One region of the Pseudoalteromonas sp. SW0106-04 genome, then DNA from elsewhere that is predicted to be linked to it. Evidence: predicted binding sites of a transcription regulator. Region 1 holds the regulator's gene; the other holds the start of a gene.
The links. The regulator MetJ, encoded in region 1, represses methionine synthesis genes. The targets are predictions, from matches to a motif close to TAGACGTCTAGACGTCTA.
Positions count from the first base shown of each region.

Region 2: the regulator MetJ is predicted to act here: its motif matches at 3,915-3,932, upstream of metK (methionine adenosyltransferase).

Region 1 is NZ_BCAI01000003.1:279,837-291,025, reverse strand. It holds gene hslV (ATP-dependent protease subunit HslV) at 1-456, opposite strand, end outside; gene W04_RS05980 (SPOR domain-containing protein) at 611-1,141, opposite strand; gene priA (primosomal protein N') at 1,161-3,386, opposite strand; gene rpmE (50S ribosomal protein L31) at 3,611-3,826, shown strand; gene W04_RS05970 (malic enzyme-like NAD(P)-binding protein) at 4,292-5,536, shown strand; gene metJ (met regulon transcriptional regulator MetJ) at 5,728-6,048, opposite strand; gene metB (cystathionine gamma-synthase) at 6,228-7,388, shown strand; gene metL (bifunctional aspartate kinase/homoserine dehydrogenase II) at 7,398-9,743, shown strand; gene W04_RS05950 (penicillin-binding protein 1A) at 9,795-11,189, opposite strand, start outside.
Region 2 is NZ_BCAI01000002.1:108,565-119,753, reverse strand. It holds gene W04_RS03125 (TIGR04211 family SH3 domain-containing protein) at 1-228, opposite strand, end outside; gene W04_RS03120 (CYTH and CHAD domain-containing protein) at 432-1,955, shown strand; gene W04_RS03115 (START domain-containing protein) at 1,930-2,577, shown strand; gene metK (methionine adenosyltransferase) at 2,652-3,803, opposite strand; gene tkt (transketolase) at 4,171-6,162, shown strand; gene W04_RS03100 (hypothetical protein) at 6,226-6,423, opposite strand; gene W04_RS18675 (DUF1328 domain-containing protein) at 6,533-6,706, opposite strand; gene W04_RS03095 (divergent polysaccharide deacetylase family protein) at 6,968-7,732, opposite strand; gene W04_RS03090 (S41 family peptidase) at 7,797-8,996, opposite strand; gene W04_RS03085 (murein hydrolase activator EnvC) at 9,030-10,184, opposite strand; gene gpmM (2,3-bisphosphoglycerate-independent phosphoglycerate mutase) at 10,190-11,189, opposite strand, start outside.

The DNA.
Region 1 (11,189 bases):
GCTGCGTTCAACGATTTCACGCGCACCAAGCTCGGTGTTTTCTAGTAATGCGATTGCGGCTGATTGGGCAAAGTTGCCGCCGCTACCAATCGCAATTAGGTCATGTTCAGGCTGTACCACATCGCCATTACCAGTAATAATCAGTGAGGTGGTTTCATCAGCAACAGCAAGAATGGCTTCGAGTCGCCTTAAGGCTCTGTCACTGCGCCAATCTTTGGCCATCTCTACAGCGGCTTTGGTTAAATGCCCTTGGTGCATCTCTAATTTACTTTCAAAACGCTCAAAAAGGGTAAACGCATCGGCTGTACCGCCTGCAAACCCGGCGATCACTTTACCGTTGAAAAGACGACGCACTTTACGCGCGTTGCCCTTCATTACCGTGTTGCCGAGCGAAACTTGGCCATCGCCGCCAATAACAACCTTGCCTTCACGGCGTACAGAAACGATTGTGGTCATGTGTGTCCTTATACCCAGTCTGGGTGTTTGTAACTGTCTAATAGCGAGGAAATATGGGCATGAAAAAGGGATTTCAAGGTAAACTTGCAATCCCTTTATGTGATTTGCTGTGCCTGCTTGGTTATTTACATGGCGATAACGGCTTTCGCTTTGCCTAATTCCACAACCAGATGCCACAGCCCATGATTTTTGCCTGACGCTTAAGCTTGTTCTTATCGCTCTCTGCGCCGCGCTTAGTTGGATAGGGGCCTAAACGTACTCTAAACCAGACGCCATTGCTGCCTTCAGTGCGCCTGATTTCTGATACTAGCCCGACAAAGGCTATTTTGGCCTTGAGCGTTTCCGCCTGCGCATAGGTTCTAAATGACCCACATTGCATTTGATAAGGGCCTTTTTGCTCAATTTCTTTGACCTCAACCTCTATCTCGGCTTGTTTTATTTCGTTGATAAATTCGGGCGTTTGCGGCTTTTTAATTTCTGGCTTGGAGGCGCTTGGTTTCTGCTTAACTTGCTCAACAGCCTCAGGATCAGCATGGGTTTTTATATACCAGAGGCCGTAAGCGAAGCCGGCGAGTAACAAAATGGCCAAAGCAATAAGCACAAGCGGCAGAGGCTTTTTTGCTGGGGCTTTTTTGTTCTTACCACGCTGAGGTCGTTTGCGATTTATATAGTCGTGCTGCGCCATAATTGTTTTTGTGTTCTCTTTACATCATGTCTATGGGATCAACGTCCAAATTCCAGCGTACTTTTTGCGCCAGCTTATTACTACCTAGGTAGTTCATTAGTTGCGCCAAAAAGCCGTGTAGCGCGCCTCTATCTTGCCCTTGAATATGCAATTGATAACGGTATTTGCCAGCGACTCGCTCGAGCGGTGCGGGAATCGGACCCAGCAATTGTATCTTAGGCACGGGGGCTGCGGGAACTAAATCCGATAAAAAGCGCAACAGTAGCGATAAATCATGCGCTTCCGCCCTTAGCAGGGCTAAGTGCGAAAACGGTGGCATTTCTGTTTCATGGCGCTCTTGCAAAGCATAACGGGCAAAGTGTTGGTAACCATTATTGACTAAATCTTGCAATAGTGGGTGCTCTGGGAAGTGAGTTTGCAGTAACACGGTGCCTGGTTCGCCACTGCGCCCTGCGCGTCCTGCTACTTGAGTCACTAGTTGTGCTAAGTGTTCGGTGGCACGGAAATCACATGAGTATAACCCGGCGTCGACATCAAGAATAATGACTAGGCTGACATCGGCAAAGTGGTGGCCTTTGGCTAGCATTTGTGTGCCCACCAATAAGCGTGCGCCGCCGCGATTGATGGCAGCCAGTTCTTCCTCCAAACTGCCTCTACGTCGTGTTGAATCTCGGTCGATACGGCTGATGGGTGTGTCGGGAAATTGCTCGCTTAGTGCTTCTTGCAATTGCTCGGTGCCCAGTCCCACTGGGTTTATTTGTGTGCTACCACAATCCGGGCATTGCATGGGTGGTGCACTTTGCTCGCCACAATGATGGCACACCAAACGACGCATGGCCTTGTGGTAGGTCGCGCTGGTGCTACAACGCGAGCAATCGCTGAGCCATCCGCACTCATGGCAAATGAGCGAAGGGGAAAAGCCGCGACGGTTCAAAAATACCATCACTTGCTTTTGTCTCGCCAGCTCACGCTTGATATAGGCAAGGGCGCTATGGCTGAGTCCAGCCTCAAGGTGCTGACCTTTAATGTCTATGAGTTCAAATTGATTGTCACTGCTGGTTTGTGCCCGTTGGGTGAGACTGAGCAATTGGTACTTATCGGACAATGCACGGTTGAGTGTTTCCAGGGCAGGGGTCGCGCTGCCTAGAACTAAGGGAATGTTTTGCTGTTGCGCACGATAAGCAGCCAGATCTCGGGCGTGATAGCGTAGGGTGTCTTGCTGTTTGAATGAGGCGTCATGCTCCTCATCGACAATAATCATGCCTATGCGTAAAAACGGCATAAAAATCGCTGAACGTGTGCCGATCACTATGGCACAGCTACCTTTTTGGCAAAACCGCCAGGTTTGCAAACGCTCATTATCTGTCAACGCTGAGTGCCAGAGCATAATTGGCGTATTGGGGAAGCGGCGGCGAAAGCGATTTACCGTCTGTGGTGTTAGGCCTATTTCGGGGACCAAGACTAAGGCTTGTTTGCCTTGTTGCAAAACCTCCTCTAAGCACTGCAGATACACCTCGGTTTTGCCGCTGCCAGTGACTCCCTCAAGTAAAAAAGCGGAAAACCCAGGAGATTGATTAATGGTCGTGCAGGCGACAGCTTGTTCGCTGTTTAACCTTGGTTTGTTGGCCACTTGTAATGGCTGCTCGCGCCATTGACTATCAAACTCAACTGCTTGAGTTATTAGTTTTTTATTGATGAGGGCATCAATGGTGGCTTTGGAGTAGCCCAGAGCTTTAATTTCCGTGGTGGGCGATTTCCCTGATTCAGCTAGCTGCTTAAGCAAGGCTTGTTGCTTTTTCGCCCGCAGTGTCGGTTGTTGTTGCCCTTGCTTGGTGAGTTGCAGGTAATTAATGCTGGTTTTATCAATATCCGCGCCTTCACGCAGCGCTTTTGGCAAAGCGGTAAAGACGGTTTCACCTAATGGATAATGATAATAGCGAGCAGTAAATTGCAATAACTGTAGGTGACTGTCATCAATAATGGCAGTGCTATCGAGCACGGCTTTAACGGCTTTGACTTTATCTTCCGGCATCTCTGTGCTGGCTTTTACCTTTAACACCATACCGGTCAGGACACGCGAACCAAAAGGAACACTGACCCTTACCCCTACAGTCACGGCGCGAGAGCACAACTCGATGGGCAATAAATAGTCGAAGCTACGGTGTAAGGGCACCTTAAGTGCTACTTCAACGTAGCACGGGGTCGCGTTGCTACTGTGGCTGTTGGAATCGCGAGATGATGGCAACAAAAATCAGGCCCCAAGAACTAGAATATAGCGCTAATGTACTAAATTCATGGCGCAGTGAATAGCCGCAATTAAAGCTTGAACATTAATCAGGAGTCAAATAAAATACGCGGCCTTAAGGGTGCTGAGCGGGTTATATCCATGCTTTGGCACATTGAAACTAACGCGTATGGTGCCAAACTTCGGGTTTGGAGAGCGATACGGCCTATTTAGAGGTAACCCCCATGAAAGAAGGTATCCACCCTAAGTACGAAGCAATCAACGCAACGTGCTCTTGTGGCAACAAATTCCAGACAAGCTCTACCCTGTGTAAAGACATTCACCTAGACGTATGTTCAGAGTGTCACCCATTCTACACTGGTAAGCAAAAGATCCTTGATACAGGTGGTCGTGTAGATCGCTTCAATAAGCGCTTCGGTGCGCTTAGCAGCAAGAAGTAATCTTTGCTTGTCGAGAAAAGCACCTTCGGGTGCTTTTTTTGTGTCTATGATTTTTATCCATCCCCATTATTCATACTAGCCATTTCACCTTAAGCTCTAGCTCATTTAAAGTGACAAAAAAGCACAATAATGACGCTAAAGTTCACTAAAATTCACTTACTTTGTTATTAGCGAACAATAAGATTCGTTATCCGATCGGTATTCTTTTTAGTTATATTAAGTTATTCGGATATAGCATTATGCATGGCTTTAGGTGGTTTTTTATGCATGCATAAGTCCCTATAGTGCATGGAATATCAAAATTTACACATAAAGCTTTAGATAATGTGCATGAACTTGGGCTTAAAACCCTTTAATTTCGTACAACAGGATAGACCTGATATTGCTTGAATATATTTAGAAAAGCGGTATGGTTTGCCTTAACTAGCTGAACTCTCACATACATTTCTAGCAGGATACTCGTTCATGTCTGACTTTCGTGAAAAAGCCCTCGATTACCACGCTAACCCCGTTCCAGGAAAAATTAGCATTGAACTCACCAAAAGCGCCGAGACCGTTAACGATCTCGCTTTAGCCTACAGCCCAGGTGTTGCAGAGCCGGTGCGTGAAATCGCTGCCGATGCTAACAATGCTTATAAATACACGGCTAAAGGCAATATGGTTGCTGTGATCTCTAATGGCAGTGCCATTTTAGGGTTGGGTAACTTAGGGCCGTTAGCGTCTAAGCCGGTCATGGAAGGCAAGGCACTACTGTTTAAGCGTTTTGCTAATCTTGATTCCATCGATATCGAGGTGAAGCATCGCACCACGGAAGACTTTATTAACACTGTAGAAAATATTGCCGATACCTTTGGCGGTATTAACCTCGAAGATATTAAAGCCCCAGAGTGCTTCGAAATCGAGCAAGCGCTCATTGAACGCTGTAATGTGCCAGTATTTCATGATGATCAACACGGCACTGCTATCGTCACTGCCGCAGGCATGCTAAACGCTTTAGAAATTCAAGGTAAAGATATTCGTGATGCCCTGATCGTGTGTTTGGGGGCTGGCGCAGCGGCAGTTGCATGTATGGAACTGCTTATTAAGTGTGGTGCCCAGCGCGAGCATATTTACATGCTTGACCGTAAAGGGGTGATCCACACGCGTCGGGATGACTTAAATGAATATAAGCAATTATTTGCTAACAACACCGATAAGCGCACCTTGCAAGACGTTATTGCTGATGCCGATGTGTTCGTTGGTGTTTCTGGCCCAGATTTGCTCTCAGCTGAAGACCTTAAATTGATGGCCGACAAGCCGGTCATTTTTGCCTGTTCTAACCCAGACCCAGAAATTAAGCCGGATGTGGCACACAGTGCGCGCAAAGACTTAATTATGGCCACTGGGCGCTCTGACTACCCGAACCAGGTGAATAACGTACTGTGTTTCCCATTTATTTTCCGTGGTGCACTGGACGTGCGTGCCACCGCTATCAATGATGAGATGAAAATTGCCGCTGTAGAGGCTATTCGCAGCATCGCCAAGGAGCCAGTACCTGAGTCAGTGTTAACGGCATCTGGAGTGAGCGAATTAGAGTTTGGCGCGCAATACATTATTCCCAAGCCTATGGATCCACGATTATTGCCACGCGTAGCGAAAGCCGTGGCGCAGGCGGCTGTGGACTCAGGTGTTGCGCAAATTGATATGCCAGCGAATTATATGGCTGAGTAATCACTTTACTACTCAGCGCTAGAAAAAGAAAACCCAAGCTTAGTGCTTGGGTTTTTTTATGGCTTGCAAAGAGTAATAGCTTCACTAACCGCTTCTCATACAGGCCGACTTGCGACATCTATGAACAACACTAAGCTAGCTCCTGCAATGAGGCCTAATGCTCAGGGGTTAGTTAAACTTGCTTGTCTTTGTTAGTCCTCTCCGATAACAGGCACTTCCACACCCATTTCTTCCATAATTTTTCTCACCTCTTCAGGTACCTTCTCCGGATTATCTTTTCGGAGATCTTCGTCATTTGGCAGCGGTTGACCAGTAAAGGCATGTAGAAATGCTTCACACAGCAACTCACTGTTGGTGGCATGACGAAGATTATTCACCTGGCGGCGAGTACGTTCATCGGTTAATACTTTTAAAACATTGAGCGGGATGGAAACGGTAATTTTCTTTACCTGTTGGGCTTTTTTTCCATGCTCCGCATAAGGGTGAATGTATTCACCATTCCACTTGGCCATAATTTGCGTCTTATTTTTGGTCACTTAGGCATCAATAAGGGCGAAATTTTATCGCGTTGGTAAGGATAGTCAAATATTCATAAATTAGCTATTTAGACGTATAAATGTTTTGACTTCTAAATTGTGTTAATTTAACCTTTTGGACGTCTAAACATCCATTTTCTTGATTGGGGGCAAATATGTCACAACTAAAAAAAGACACCATCGCCGTGCGCCATGGTATTGATGCTGATAAGCACCATGGTGCGGTGGTGCCACCCATTCATTTATCGACCACTTATTCCTTTGCCGATTTTGATAGCAAACGCGAATATGATTATGGTCGTAGTGGTAATCCCAATCGGGATATTTTGGCGCAGACCTTAGCGCAACTAGAAGGGGGAGAGCACGGAATTATCACCGCGACAGGTATGGCCGCAGTGCATCTAGTGACGCAGCTACTGACACCCAATGACACCCTAGTGATCCCCCATGATTGTTATGGCGGCAGTTATCGCTTATTTACCTCTTTAGCCAAACGAGGGTTGCTCAAGGTTGAGGTTATCGATTTCACTCAATCAAACTGTTACCAACGCTTAGTGGCCGCCAAACCCAAACTGGTGTGGATTGAAACGCCCAGTAATCCCATTTTGCGACTCACGGATATCCGCGCAGTGTGCGATGCCGCGCAGAGCATCGGTGCGCTGGTTGCAGCCGACAACACGTTTTTATCTCCCGCCTTACAGAACCCATTGTTATTGGGTTGTGATGTGGTGGTGCACTCGACCACTAAATATGTCAATGGTCACTCCGATGTGGTCGGTGGTGCGGTGATCACCAAAACCAAAGAGTTGGGTGAAGAGCTGGCATGGTGGGCTAATAATATTGGCATTACCGGCGCCGCTTTCGATAGCTATCTCACCCTGCGTGGTTTGCGTACCTTGAAAGTGCGCCTTAAGCAGCATGAAGAAAATGCCTTGGCGATTGCTCAATACCTTGAACAGCATCCTAATGTGCAGTCAGTTTACTATCCAGGGTTGAGTTCGCACCCACAACACGACTTGGCAAAAGCGCAGCAACAGGGCTTTGGCGGTATGGTGAGCTTTGATATTAAAGGCCAGCTGCAAGACAGTGCAAAATTCCTCACCTCAGTACAGCAGTTTACTTTAGCGGAGTCGTTGGGCGGGGTGGAAAGCCTTATTTGTCACCCGGCGACCATGACTCACGCGGGCATGGATAAAGCCGCACGACTTGAGGCTGGGGTCGGCGACACGCTTATCCGGATTTCTGTAGGTATTGAAGATAAACAAGATCTTATAGATGACTTAGATGCCGCTTTTAACGCGTTAGCAAGCAAATAAGAGGATACTATGACTCAGGTTGTACATAAGTTTGGTGGTTCGAGTCTCAGCAACGCGGCGCGTTACCATGCGGTCGCCAATATTGTTATCGGCAACAGCCAACTCGGTGACGTGGTGGTGGTCTCTGCGGCGGGGAAAACCACGGATACGCTAGTGAAGTTGTGGCAGGCCTATCAACAGCACGATAGCCATGGCTATCATGATGTCTTGCAGTTGCTACGCACCCATCAGCATGAGCTTATTGATGAGCTATTAGCAGCGCACCAAGCCCACGCTCTGCAATCACAGCTTAATAGTGAGCTTCAGCGCATAGCTGAGCAATTGCAGACAAACACCTTAGATGAGGCGTCCTTATTAGCCCATGGTGAACTGTGGTCGGCCCGCTTGCTCGCGACCTATTTGCAGCAATTAGGCTATGCTGCGCAAGATCTTGATGCGCGGCAGCTACTGTGTGTGCACCAAGGGCAACTACTGCATTTGGACAATGAAAAGCTCTGCGAGCGCCATATTGCCGGGGATAAAATCAACGTTGTAACGGGGTTTATTGCCGCCGATAGCAACCAGCAAACAGTCACCTTGGGACGCAATGGCAGTGACTACAGCGCCACCTTATTGGCCCGTTATGTCAACGCCAAACAAGTTTGTATATGGACCGATACGCAGGGGGTTTTCAGCACCGACCCACGCAAAGTAGCCGATGCCTTAAAGTATCAAAAAATTTGTCGTAGCCAAGCCAACCGCCTGGCCCAGTTAGGTAATCCGGTATTGCATGCGAAAACGCTGTCGCCTTTGCAAGGTAGCGCCATCAAGCTATCGGTGCGCAGCTCCTATGACAGCGATGACAGTGGCACTGAGATTGTCCGCGAAGGTTACTGTAAGCATAAACGTTTTTTGACCACCATAGAGGGCGTTGACCTATATCGTGTGTCGAGCCTTAAAGTGGATGAACTGGCAACCTTAAGCCAGCTTATACAGCACACCATAGGCCACTTTCAGCAGCAGGGTGTAGACTTTTTGATTGTACCCAGCGCCCATAGCACTCTTATCTCCCGTGAGCTGGGAGAGCGTGGACAACTCGTTGAGTCAAACCTCAATGGGTGCGCCTTAGTCAGCCCAAACCAGTATACTCAGCAAGGCTACCAGGAAATGCTGGCATGCTTAGAGCAACTTAACTTAACTATCCGCTTTAGCCACTGTGATCAAGACTACGCCTTGGTACTGACCGATCAAATCATTGATGCCGATAGTTTAGGGAAGGTACATCGCACTTTAATTGGTGCACACCAGCAAATTGCCGTGATTGTCGCCGGCCTTGGAAATGTGGGCAGTGTGTTTTTACAACAGTTTACGCAGCAGTTAGCGCGTTTAGAGCAGCACTTTGAGGTAAAACTGGTTGGTCTACTGCGAAGTCGCAGCATGTTGTTTGACCCCTGTGGATTAGACCCGCAGAACTGGCAAGGTCAATGGTTAGAACAAGCGGTTCCCTACCAAAGCGAGCAGTTGTGCGAACGCCTCAATGAGCTTGATTACGAACACAAGGTGGTCATTGATATAACCGCCAGTGAGTCATTCAGTGGTTTATACCCTGATTTTGTGCGTGCTAACTGTCATTTGATCAGTGCCAACAAGTATGCCGGAACAGCGCCACATAGCTGGTATCAGTCGTTACGTAACGAGCTGGCAGAGCGCAATCTCAAATGGCGTTATAACACCAGTGTTGGCGCTGGGCTACCCATTAACTTTGCATTAGCCGATTTGCAGCGCAGTGGCGATGAGATCACCCGTATTCAAGGTGTGTTTTCTGGGACGCTATCATGGCTATGCAGTCACTATGATGGCAGCCAAGCTTTTTCTGAGCTGCTTTTTGCGGCGCAAAAGTTGGGCTTTACCGAGCCCGATCCGCGTGAAGATTTATCCGGCCGAGATGTACAACGTAAGCTGTTGATCCTCGCACGCGAGTTGGGTTTGCAGTTGGACATTGACGATATTGAGCTAAGCCCGCTGATGCCAGAGTCTTTAGCACAAGGGAGCTGGCAAGATTTTCTGGATAACATTGCCTTACTTGATGACTTTGTTGGCACCCACGCACAGCAGGCGCAAAAAGAGCAAAAGGTACTGAGGTACAACGCTGACTTACGCATTGTTGATGGCAAGGTAAAAGCCCAAGTGGGTCTTGTTGCAGTGGCACAATCCAACCCCTTAGCGGGATTAAGTCCGGGCGACAATATCTTTGTCATCAACAGTCGCTGGTATGCGCAGAATGCCTTGGTTATTCAAGGCCCAGGTGCAGGGAAAGAGGTCACCGCTGCAGGTGTCCACTCAGATCTCTACTGGCTTATTGAGAGTCTTAGTTAATGCGGTAACAGGGTAATAAAAAAGCCAAGCATCATTGCTTGGCTTTTTTATTTAGAAGAGCTCGTCTTCAGTGGGCAGCTCAGGTTCATCCTGCCCTTGAGTTTCGAAGATCACCGGCGGCGCTTTTTCCACATACTTAGTGGGGGCAGTCCCTTTTATAAAGTATTCAAAGCGGCTGGTGTGGTCGTTTTGATGACTTAATAATCCTGATTTTAGATCAATTCGTACTGATTCCAGTCCTTCGGGTGGCTCGATAGGGGCCGCAGGCTCATCTTCAAGGGCCACACGCATGTAATCAATCCAAGCCGGTTGCGCTGTTTTTGCACCAGATTCGGCACCAAAGGTTTGTCCTTTCCCTAAGTTGTTGTTGTAACTGGTACGTCCTAGCGGATTACCTGGGTTATCGAAGCCAACCCATACTGTGGTCATAACATTGGCGTTAAAGCCACTAAACCAGGTATCGACCGAGTTGTTGGTGGTGCCGGTTTTACCTGATAAATCACGGCGCTTTAACCGCGTCGCGCGCCAGCCAGTGCCATTCCAGCCGGTGCCATGCTTCCAGCTGCCACCGCCCCAAATTGCACTGGTCATCGCATCGGCAATTAAGAAGGCATTCTGTTTAGAAATAACCCGTGGTGCGCATTGCGGTAACTGGGTATCAGTAGTCTCTGTGCTGTCAGTGTTGTCGGGGTTACCCTCACTGGCGCTACTGGGCTCGAGCATTGCCAGCTCTGCAAACATTTCATTGCTGCGCTTTTGCTCTTCAGAGCAGGCCTTATAGGGGCGAGCTTGCATTAGCACTTCGCCTTCGGCGCTTTGTATTTCGGTAATAAAGTAAGGCTCAACTAAATGCCCACCATTTGCGAAAGCACTCATACCGCGAGCTAATTCTAAAGGTGTTAATGACGCACTTCCCAGCGCCAGGGTTTCATTGCGCGGAATATCTTCATCATGAAAGCCAAACTTGAGTAAGTGTTCAGCGGCAGGGTCTACACCGACGCCGCGCAGCAACCTGACTGAAACCACGTTTTTTGACTGCGCTAAGGCACGTCTAACACGGATCGGGCCAACATATTTAGCTGGGCTGTTCTTGGGTCGCCAAGCAACACCTTGGCTTTTATCCCAGTGGTTTATCGGCGCATCGTTAATAATGGTTGCTAAGGAGTAACCGTGCTCTAACGCCGCTGAGTAAATGAAGGGCTTGATGTTAGAGCCAACTTGGCGCTTTGCTTGAACCGCTCGATTGTACTGGCTTTGTTCAAAGCTGTAGCCACCGACAATCGCCTTTATGCGGCCGTCTTTAGGGTCAATAGAGACCAGTGCACTGGATGCTTCGGGAACTTGCGCTAACAGCGGGCGGCCATCATTGTCGAAACGATACCAAATCTGTGCACCTGCAGAGAGAATATCGGCCGCACTCTTCGGAGCGTAACTTTGACGAGACTG
Region 2 (11,189 bases), on a different contig from region 1:
TTTATCATCGATTATCTCGAGAAAGCCGTTATTTTCTTCACCGCTCACCAGTGTCACTGGCGTGCCCGCATCAACTGAACCTAAAATGCGGTAGTTTTTACCTGCTCCAGAGTGCATAAAAATATACAGTTCATCACTGATATAGGCGGTGCCTTGTTCTGCGTGTGCTGCGGTGGTGAACAATGCGCTGAGCATAAAAGCGAGCGCGACACAGGCGTGTTTGACCATCCAACTTAACCTTGTTTTACGTAAATAATTTCTCCAATCCCAGCATAGTATGGGTTGGCGCAGTGATTGGCAAGGGTGATTTTGTAACTCACCGACGCGGGTAAAGGGGCAAAATAGCACGGCCAAATGGCAAAATGTTTGCATTCGTAGGCGGCTTTGTTTATGTTGTGCTTTTGACGATTTCATTGGTCTTCCTATAGCGCATGGACACTGAGATAGAGCTTAAGTTTTTAGTTTCCGAGGCGGTGATACCGTCCATACCCGCACTCATTACCCAGTTTGCAAAAACCGTAAAAAATAAACCCGCACGCAACCTGCAAAATGCTTATTTCGACACCCCGAGCCGAGAGCTTAGAGCATTAGATATTGGTCTTCGTACTCGCTGTTGTGACGGCGTTTGTGAGCAAACCATTAAGCTTGCAGGTGAGAACGTGGGTGGGCTGCACCAGCGTCCAGAGTACAATTTGCCTATTGACGGAAATCGTCCAGAGCTGCACGACTTTGATGCCAGTATTTGGCCTCATGGGGTGCAAGTGGACGCGTTAGCCGACAATCTCTATCCGCTATTTAGTACTAACTTTATTCGTCGCACTTGGTTAGTTGAAACCCAAGCAGGGACTGAAATAGAGGTGGTGCTGGATAAGGGTGAGGTATCGGCCAACGCCAATGTAGAGCCGATTTGCGAGCTTGAGATTGAATTAGTAAAGGGTGAGCGCAGTGAGCTGTTTTCCCTAGCTGAAAAATTAATCGATAACCTGCCTCTACGCATGGGTTATTACTCAAAGGCAGCTCGAGGTTATCGGCTGGCGGACGATCAGCCGCTCAAAGCCAGTAAAGAGATTGGCCTTGTGCCGCTGAGCAACGATGACAGCCAAGAGCGGGCACTGGAGAAGTGCTTGAGTTATGGCATTGCTTTTGTACAAAAACACGAACAATGTTATTTCCAAAAGCCGACCCTTAAAACGCTGAAACGGGTAACCGATGGTGTCAGTCTTATTCGCCATAGTTTGTGGTTATTCAGCGATATCGTTGAAAAACAAGCGACCGAGCGTCTGCGCGGCGAACTTAAGTGGTTACTGAGCGAGTTAAGTTGGGTCGAGACGGCGATTCAACTGAAAACCTTTACCTCGAAAAAGCATGCTTATTATAAGAAAATCAATGCAGCACCAGAGCTGACTCAGGTGATAGGCGATCTAAAATCCATCCAACCAAGCATTGACGATGTCCAGGCTATATTCACTAGCACACGCTATAACCTGCTGTTGTTAGATTTAACAATCTGGTTGACTGAGCGAGGGTGGCGACAATCATGGGGGCAAGCGCAACTTCAGGCTGGTGAACAGCCAATTCATGATCTGGCGGCACGGCTACTCGACTATGATTGGCAGGAAATGAAAGAGCTCGTTGAGCCTCAACAGCCGCTAGCCAGCGAGCAGTACTTACAGCTTAAGCAGCGCTTGGAACGCAATCTTTTAAGTGGCTGTTGTTTGGGCGCATTGTTTGATGAGTCTTTGCGCATGAGCTTTCGGGCGCCATGGCTAGATATTGTGCACGGCACTTTTGAATTATTCACCCTCGATTACCTTGGTCAGCTGTGCCAAGGTAATGAGAGCGAGCAATTCATCAAAATTCAGGCTTGGTTGACGCAAAAAACCGATAGTCTGTTGAGTGCCATGGAGCAAAGCCGAGAAGCGACTCGTGATGTTCAACCTTATTGGCGCGATTAGCCTACTTAGCCTCAGCTTTGCAGCTGGGGCTGAAATCCAACCTTGGCGGAATTATAAAAACCTCCCTGATTTGAAAGTGGTCTATACCGTCAGTAAAGATGGTATCTACCATATTTATGCTGAGCTTTTCGTTGCCGACGCCCGCACAGCTCAGTTACTGACGCTACTGTATAACACCCAACAAGCATCGCAGTGGTTGCATGCAGTACAAGAAGTTCGTCTTTTGCACTCTCAAGGCAATCGCAACCGCGTATACACGGTGATTAATTCGCCTTGGCCCGTTGCTGATAGGGAGCTTTATACACAAAGTTGCTATCAGCGTGTCAATGACTATACCACTGAGTTACGGGTGCATGCCTATAACCCAAATATCGCTCGTAAAAGTGATAGGATACGCATCACAACCTTGACTGCTAACTGGCGAATGACGCAGCAAGACGACGGCTTACTTATCCGCTATCAGGTTTTTGCCGACCCAGGTGGTAAGCTTCCACGCTGGCTCAGTAATAAAGTATCGTTGAAAAGTGTATCTAAAACTATGATGAGCTTGAAAAGTCAGTTAGCAGCAGTACACGCTCTGCAAGTCGTGCCAATCAGTGCCGGCGATTGCGGCGAGGATTAACTGCCGAGAGTGGGGTTATAGCTATAAAAAAAGCGCCATATAGGCGCTTTTCAATTAACTTATAGGTAATTCACTTATAATCCAGCGTCGGCTTTAAGTGCCTGTGCTTTATCGGTCGCTTCCCATGGGAATTCATTGCGACCAAAGTGGCCGTAAGCCGCTGTAGGCTGATAAATCGGACGTTCTAAATCAAGCATTTGAATTAAACCATAAGGACGTAAGTCGAAATGCTTGCGGATCAGTTCGATTAAACGCGTTTCGTCTAATTTGCCGGTGCCAAAGGTTTCAACACTGATGGAGGTTGGCTCGGCAACGCCAATGGCATAAGACACTTGGATTTCGCATTTATCGGCCAGGCCGGCCGCGACTATATTTTTAGCAACGTAACGTGCTGCGTAAGCGGCAGAGCGGTCCACTTTCGATGGATCTTTACCTGAGAATGCGCCACCACCGTGACGTGCCATACCGCCATAAGTATCAACGATGATTTTACGACCAGTTAAGCCGCAATCCCCCATCGGGCCACCGATCACGAAGCGTCCAGTGGGGTTAATGAAGAACTTAGTCGCATCGGTAATAAGCTCTGCCGGTAGCGTTGGTTTGATAATGGTCTCCATGACCGCTTCAACCAAGTCATCTTGCGCAATAGAATCGCAGTGTTGCGTTGACAGCACGACGGCATCGATACCAACGGCCTTGCCATTCTCATAAGCAAAGGTTACCTGTGACTTGGCGTCTGGACGTAACCAGGGTAATTCACCATTTTTGCGCACTTCGGCTTGGCGTTGTACCAAGCGGTGTGAATAGGTAATGGGCGCTGGCATGAGCACGTCGGTTTCATTACAGGCATAACCAAACATCAAGCCTTGGTCACCTGCACCTTGCTCTTCTGGACGAGCGCGGTCAACACCTTGATTAATATCAGGAGACTGCTTACCAATGGTGTTTAGAATTGCACATGAGTCGGCATCGAAGCCCATATCGGAATGGGTGTAGCCGATTTCACGCACGGTTTTGCGCGTTAACTCTTCAATATCGACCCAAGCACTGGTTGTGACTTCACCACCGACCATCACCATACCGGTCTTCACATAGGTTTCGCAGGCTACACGGGCATGGGGATCTTGCGCCAAAATAGCATCGAGTACCGCATCAGAAATTTGGTCAGCGATTTTATCCGGGTGTCCTTCAGACACAGACTCAGAAGTAAATAAATGTTTTGCCATAAGTTTCTGCTCACAAGTATCGCGCTTCCCAAGATCATACCAGCCACTGGGTTGAGCGCAGCATAAATTAAGGCGCGTATTCTAGCTAAATCACAGGTGATTTCCTAGCTTTTTACGCCTAGACGTCTAAATAAAATTGATTGTATAGCGGTCTTTTGACCTTTATTGCTTGGTGTTTTTGTACTCTTTTAGTTATCAGTATTTTTATTCGTTATGAGTAATTCTAAAGTTACTCGTTCGATGCCCAATTTTTAATTGCAGGGGGCAGATGAATAAGTAAGAATGGGCTTTCGTCTTATTCTTTACCCGCGCCAGCATGAGCGCGAGTGAAGCCCCAGCGCAAATACATTTAAAGGTAGGAGAATTCATGCCATCACGCAAAGAACTTGCAAACGCCATTCGCGTGCTTTCCATGGACGCGGTTCAACAAGCTAAATCAGGTCATCCGGGTGCCCCGATGGGCATGGCCGATATCGCCGAAGTACTGTGGCGCGATTATCTTAAGCATAACCCGAGCAACCCTAACTGGGCTGACCGTGACCGATTTATTCTCTCAAATGGCCACGGTTCAATGCTGATTTATTCGCTTTTACACTTAAGCGGCTATGATCTTCCTATTGAGGAAATTAAAAACTTCCGTCAGCTTCATTCAAAAACTCCGGGCCACCCTGAATACGGTTATGCTCCGGGTATTGAGACTACTACGGGCCCGCTTGGACAGGGGATCACCAATGCGGTAGGAATGGCAATCGCGGAGAAAGCCCTTGCTGCTCAATTTAATCGCGCTGACCATGAAATTGTTGATCACTATACTTACGCTTTTATGGGCGACGGCTGCTTGATGGAAGGGATTTCTCACGAGGCGTGTTCGCTTGCAGGAACTCTAGGCCTTGGTAAGTTGATTGCGTTTTGGGACGACAACGGTATTTCTATTGATGGTGAGGTTGAAGGCTGGTTTAGTGACGACACTCCCGCGCGTTTTGAGTCTTACGGCTGGCACGTGGTCCGTAATGTGGATGGTCACGATAGCGAGGCTATTCGCGCTGCTATTGATGAAGGCCGCGCCCAAGGTGACAAGCCAACGCTTATCTGTTGTAAAACAGTGATTGGTTACGGCTCTCCGAATAAATCAGGAAGCCATGATTGCCACGGTGCACCGTTGGGCGATGATGAAATTAAAGCTGCTCGCGAGTTCTTAGGTTGGCCTCATGACGCCTTTGCGATTCCTGATGATATCTATCAACAGTGGGACGCCAAAGAGAAGGGCACGCAAGCAGAGCAAAGTTGGCAGGATAAGTTTGCGGCATACAAAGCGGCATACCCTGAGCTTGCTGCGGAGTTTGAACGTCGCCAAAATGGTGAATTGCCTGCTGATTGGGCCGAGAAGTCACAAGCCTATATTGAGCAGTTACAAGCAAACCCTGATAGCCCTGCAACACGTAAGGCATCGCAAAATGCCTTAAATACCTTTGGCCCCATGCTACCTGAGTTTATGGGCGGCTCAGCCGATTTGGCAGGGTCGAACTTAACGATTTGGAGTGGTTCAAAAGGCCTTAGTAAAGACGACGCGTCAGGTAACTATATTTTCTATGGGGTGCGTGAATTTGGCATGTCCGCCATTATGAATGGTATTGCCTTGCACAAAGGTTTCATTCCTTACGGTGCAACCTTTTTAATGTTTATGGAGTATGCGCGTAATGCGGTGCGCATGGCCGCTCTTATGAAGACGCCTAGCATTTTCGTTTACACCCACGATTCCATCGGCCTGGGTGAAGATGGACCGACTCACCAACCGGTTGAGCAAATGGCGAGCCTACGTTATACACCGAATCTAGTGAATTGGCGTCCATGTGACCAAGTTGAATCAGCCATTGCGTGGCAGCAAGCGATAGAGCGCAAAGATGGGCCAACGTCGCTGGTCTTTACGCGTCAAGGTCTTGCTCAGCAAGCACGCGATGCGCAGCAGCTTGCTGATGTGAAAAAAGGTGGGTATGTATTAACCTGTGATGGCGAGCCAGAAGTTATCCTGATTGCCACAGGCTCGGAAGTACAACTTGCTATGGATGCAGCTTCTGAGCTTCGCGCTCAAGGTCGTCAGGTACGCGTGGTGTCTATGCCATCAACGGACTTGTTCGATCAACAAGACGCACAGTACAAAGAAAGTGTCCTACCCAGCAGTGTGACTCGCCGTGTCGCCGTAGAGGCAGGCATTGCCGACTTCTGGTACAAGTATGTTGGTTTGAATGGTAAAGTTATCGGCATGACTAGCTTTGGTGAATCAGCGCCAGCGGGCGAATTGTTTAAGCACTTTGGCTTCACCGTAGACAATGTGGTTGCGGCGGCCAACAGTCAGTTTTAAATAATTAGAGACGTAAAAAAACCCGCGAACTTCGCGGGTTTTTTGTTTGAAGATAAGCCTGTATTAGCAGTTTGTTTCTTCTGCACCGGCGTTTTCTTTAACATTCTCACACGCGTCTTCGACCGCGTTTTGAGTGTCTGTGATCGCCTCATCAATCTTTTCACCTGCCTCTTCGGCACCGCCACTGTCTTCACAGCCCATAGCGAATACTGCGGCAAATAATGTAGCGATAAATGCTTTTGTTGCTGAATGATTAAACATAGAACTCTCCTTAGATATTAACTCTTTAAATCTGGATTCAAAAAACGTGTTTTGGTTGCGGTCGCGGGTTTTATCCCGCCTGTGACCGCTTGTGCTGTAAAACTAATAACTACCTTGGCGCTTTACCACGAATGGCGCCAGCAACAAGGGAGATAACCAGCAGTACCAAGAATACAAAGAAAATAATTTTAGCGATGCCAGCGGCTGCACCAGCAATGCCACCGAAACCTAAAAGTGCTGCGACCAAAGCGATAACTAAAAATGCAATTGACCAACCTAACATAATGTACCCTCCATAGATTTGCGTTTCGGAATATACGTTGCTAAGTCCATGCCAACTTTTAAAGTGTTGATTTTAATGGGTTTGTTGTTTTTTGTGCTCTAGAGGAAAAGAAAAGCTTTCACTGTTTGTGTAAAAGATACAGATTAATTTTATGTTCATAGAACAAGCACTTGGGCAGGTGTTGAATACTGAGGAGGTGGTTTATCGGCACCAGAGTCCAGTCATCAGCAGCCATGCCACTTATGATTGTTTTAGAGGCCTCTACTCTTCCTCGGTTACACTTTTTTTATCGGCCTGCGCAAGCCGAATTGTGCGCTGCTGCACTAGCTGAGATAAAGGCACAAGTTGGAAACCTTCGCCCTCGAGCTCTTGCAATGCCTGTTGCAAAAAGGCAAACGTTTCGGGGTAGGGGTGAGCAATTGCAACTGCGTAGTCATACTTATCGGCGAGAGTCTTTAGCTGCTCAAAACGATAACGTAGTTGCTGCTCGGTGGTGATATTATCGAGAAAAACATGGCGAGCAATATTGCTGACACCGTATAGCCCGGCAATTGTTTGCGCTTTTGAATTGGGAGTTGTTTTACTGTCGAGAAAAAACAAATCCTGCTCTTTTAGCACTTCCATAGTCCAGCTCATCGGCGCATTTTGCTGGGTTAGCAGCGAGCCCATGTGATTATTGACGCCGCGCGCATTGGGTAGGCTGGCTAATGCCTTGCGTAGCTCGTGTTGGAAAGCTTCTTTTGACATATCCATTGTCAGCCCCCCAGGCCCTAACGCTTTACCGTTTATAGCTTGCATGGGGGCATGCAAAAGCACCTCTTTATCTAAGGCCCCTGCCTGTTGAGCAAAGTGAGTGGCGTAAGGAGTAAAAGGGAGCACCGAGTAAGTTACAGCGCCAGGCAAGTGCAAGGCAGCCATGTCATTACGATGATAGCCTATGTCATCAATGACAATAGCGATTTGCTTCGCATGTACTGGTGATAAGAGCACCAGCACACACAACGTAGTCCATATTAAAAAGCGCACAATGTGTTTTTATCTTTGTTGATGATTAGTGTGCAGGCCCGTGCTAAAAGCCGAGCCTGCGTTTTTATTGTTCTAATAGTTGCTGAGCTTTTAGTAATTGTTTATCAAGCAGTGCGGTTAAGTTTTTATGCGCACTTTGCCCCTCAGCTAAGCTGATTATAACTTCTTTATTTGATTGCGAAAGGGCAGGTTGCAATATCGGCACATCAGGAACGATGCCAGTCCCCTCAATGGACACGCCAGAGGGGGTATAGTACTTCGCTGTGGTCAGCTTCAAAGCACTGCGGCCATCGCCTAAGGGGATCAATGACTGCACCGACCCTTTACCATAGGAGCGAGTCCCTACCACGGTTGCCCGGTCATTATCCTTGAGCGCGCCGGCAACAATTTCTGCAGCGGAAGCTGAGCCCTCATTGATCAGCACGACCATGGGGGCGCCTTGAATTATGTCCCCAGCTTTTGCTTCAAAGCGTTGATTAGCCTCCACAAAGCGACCTCGAGTGGAGACAATAACACCTTGAGACAAAAATAAATCGGCAATGGCAATGGCACTGTCGAGGGTACCGCCTGGGTTGTCACGCAGGTCAATAAGCAAACCGTTGAGTATGGCGCCGTTGGCGTTTTGCATCATGGTGATGTGACGCGCGACATCATGAAAACTATGATTGTTGAAGCTATTAATACGTAAGTAGCCCATGCCATTGGCCTTGAGCTCACTGGCGACGCTTTCAATGTGGATAGGCTGACGGGTAAGCTGAAAGTCGAGGCGTTGTGAATGGCCTGCGCGAGCAACGGCTAAATGCACTTGACCATCTTCACGACTGCTGATCAGAGCAGAGACTTCTTCTAAAGTAGTATTATTCACCTTAGTGCCATTGATAGACACGATAACGTCACCACGTTGTAAGCCAGCGGCCCGGGCGGGTGAGTTGGGTAGGGCGGAGATCACCACTACATGTTTGTCACGCTGTTCTACTTCGATTCCCAGGCCCTTGTATTGGCCATTGGTGACATCGAATAATCGTTTTAACTCTTGCTCATCAAGGAACTCGCTATATGGATCAAGCTCTTGTAATAAACTGCTGAGTACATGTTGGTCTAACTTGTCGCGGTCCACTTCCTCAACGTAGTAGTTGTTGATGTGAAAAAGCACTTCATCGAGTTGGCTGTCCTTTGCCAATGAAGCAGGCGCTAGTACCACTAAGGCTAAAAAACTGAGCCCTAGTAACAAGCGCTTGTATAGGTAAGTTGTGAATACAAACATCGGCTGCCCCCTTGAGGTGCAGCCTCTATTCAATTAGGAGGACTTGCACCATGTCGTTGGGTTAACGGCACGTCCTTTGTGGCGTATTTCAAAGTATAGACCAGGATCAATTTGACCGCCGCTCTGGCCTACTAAAGCGATTGTTTCGCCTTTATAAACTGGATCGCCCACTTCTTTAAGTAATGCTTGAGCGTGGCCGTATAGGCTCATATAACCCTTGCCGTGATCGACCACCATGACCCAACCAAAACCTCTTAGCCAGTCAGCAAAGACCACTTGGCCATCCTCTATACTGGTTATACTGCTCCCTTCACTGGCTGCGATCACCACCCCTTTCCAATTGAACCCTTGGCGTTTACGGGTGCCAAAGCGGTGGGTAAGCTTACCCCGTGTCGGCCAAGTTAATTTTCCTTTGCTGCTACCCAGACCTAACATAGCTACTTGGCGGTCTTTACTGCGCTCTAGCTCCGCTAGGGTATCCAGTAAGGTCTGCTCATTATCTTTTAAATACGCTATCGAGCTTTGCAGTTGATTTAATTTACCTTGTAGCTCTTGGACCTGAGATTGACGTTGTGCTTTAGCTGCAACTAATTGCTGTTGCTGCTGTTGTTCTTGCTCGCGTAGCTTCGCCAGTTGTTGTCTGTTTTGTTGCAGCGCTGCTTGGTTTTGCGCTATTTCACGCATTGTCTGTTGTAACGCTTCAAGCTGTTGCAAACGAGCTTTGTTGAAATAGTCGTAATAGCTAATGGTGCGCTCTAACTTGGCTGTGTCTTGTTGGTTTAACAGCATCTTTGAATAATCATGCCCACCCACCATGTAGGCGCTCTTTACTTGGGCTGCAAGTACTTTATCAAGCTTTTTACGACGCGACTCCAGCTGTTCAGCCTGTTGTTGTAACTTTTGGTGTTGCCGTTCGTTGTCTGCGAGCTTGTTATCGAGCGCACGTAACTCCTTTGCATTTACAGCGATAGCTTGCTCTGAGTTCTTGAGTTGGCTCTGTAACTTATCCAGCGAGCGTTGCTGCTGCTGATAATTCTGTTGGCTCTTTTTTAATTCTTGTTGGACTTCGGTTAAGTCTTGCTTGGTGCGGTTCTCGTTAGCAAAGCTATTGAAGCTTAGGAACGCCAAAAGTGTCGCGCACAGCAGCGACACCTTTTGACGTTTGTGACTCAATAAAACCATCGGCATCGAGGTTACTTAAGACGCATGATGGGTGAACCAGTCATTTCTTCTGGCTGCTCCATGCCCAGTAGATGCAACATAGTGGGAGCTACGTCACTGAGCGTTTTGCCATCAATAGCTTGAGCATCACGGCCAACGTAAATGAATGGCACAGGCTCGCTGGTGTGGGCGGTATGCGCTTGACCAGTCTGTGGGTTTACCATTTGCTCGGCATTACCGTGATCGGCGGTAATTAAGGCCTCGCCACCGACTTGCTCTAACGCTTCCACCACGCGGCCAATACAGCTGTCCACCGCTTCACAAGCTTTTACGGCTGCTGCAAATACGCCTGAGTGGCCAACCATATCGCCATTAGGATAATTACACACAATGACGTCATACTTGTTGCTTTGAATAGCCGCCACTAGTTTGTCGGTTAGCAATTGAGAGTTCATTTCTGGTTGTAAGTCATAGGTAGCAACATCCGGCGAGGGGATAAGCTCACGGCTTTCACCATCAAACTCTTGCTCCCGACCGCCGCTGAAAAAGAAGGTCACATGAGCGTACTTTTCTGTTTCTGAAATGCGTAATTGTGTTTTGTTATGTTTGGCAAGCCACTCACCCAGCACATTATTGAGTGGCTCTGGTGGAAATGCCACAGGCGCCTTGATGTCTGCAGCATACTCAGTCAGCATAACGAAACCGCTTAATTGCGGCGCTTTCTTTTTACTGAAGCCGTTAAATTCGGCATCAACAAAAGCGCGACTCATCTGCCGCGCTCGATCCGCTCGGAAGTTCATAAATAACACTGCATCACCATCATTGATGGTTGCGGGGCTATCGCCAATGGTTGTTGCTTTTACAAATTCATCATTCTCATCACGCTCATAGGCTGCATGCAAAGCTGACACTGCATCTACGGCTTGATAGTCAGCTTCGCCGAGGACCATTAAGTTATAGGCACTTTCGATGCGATCCCAGCGATTATCACGATCCATAGCGAAGTAACGCCCAACAACACTGGCGATACGA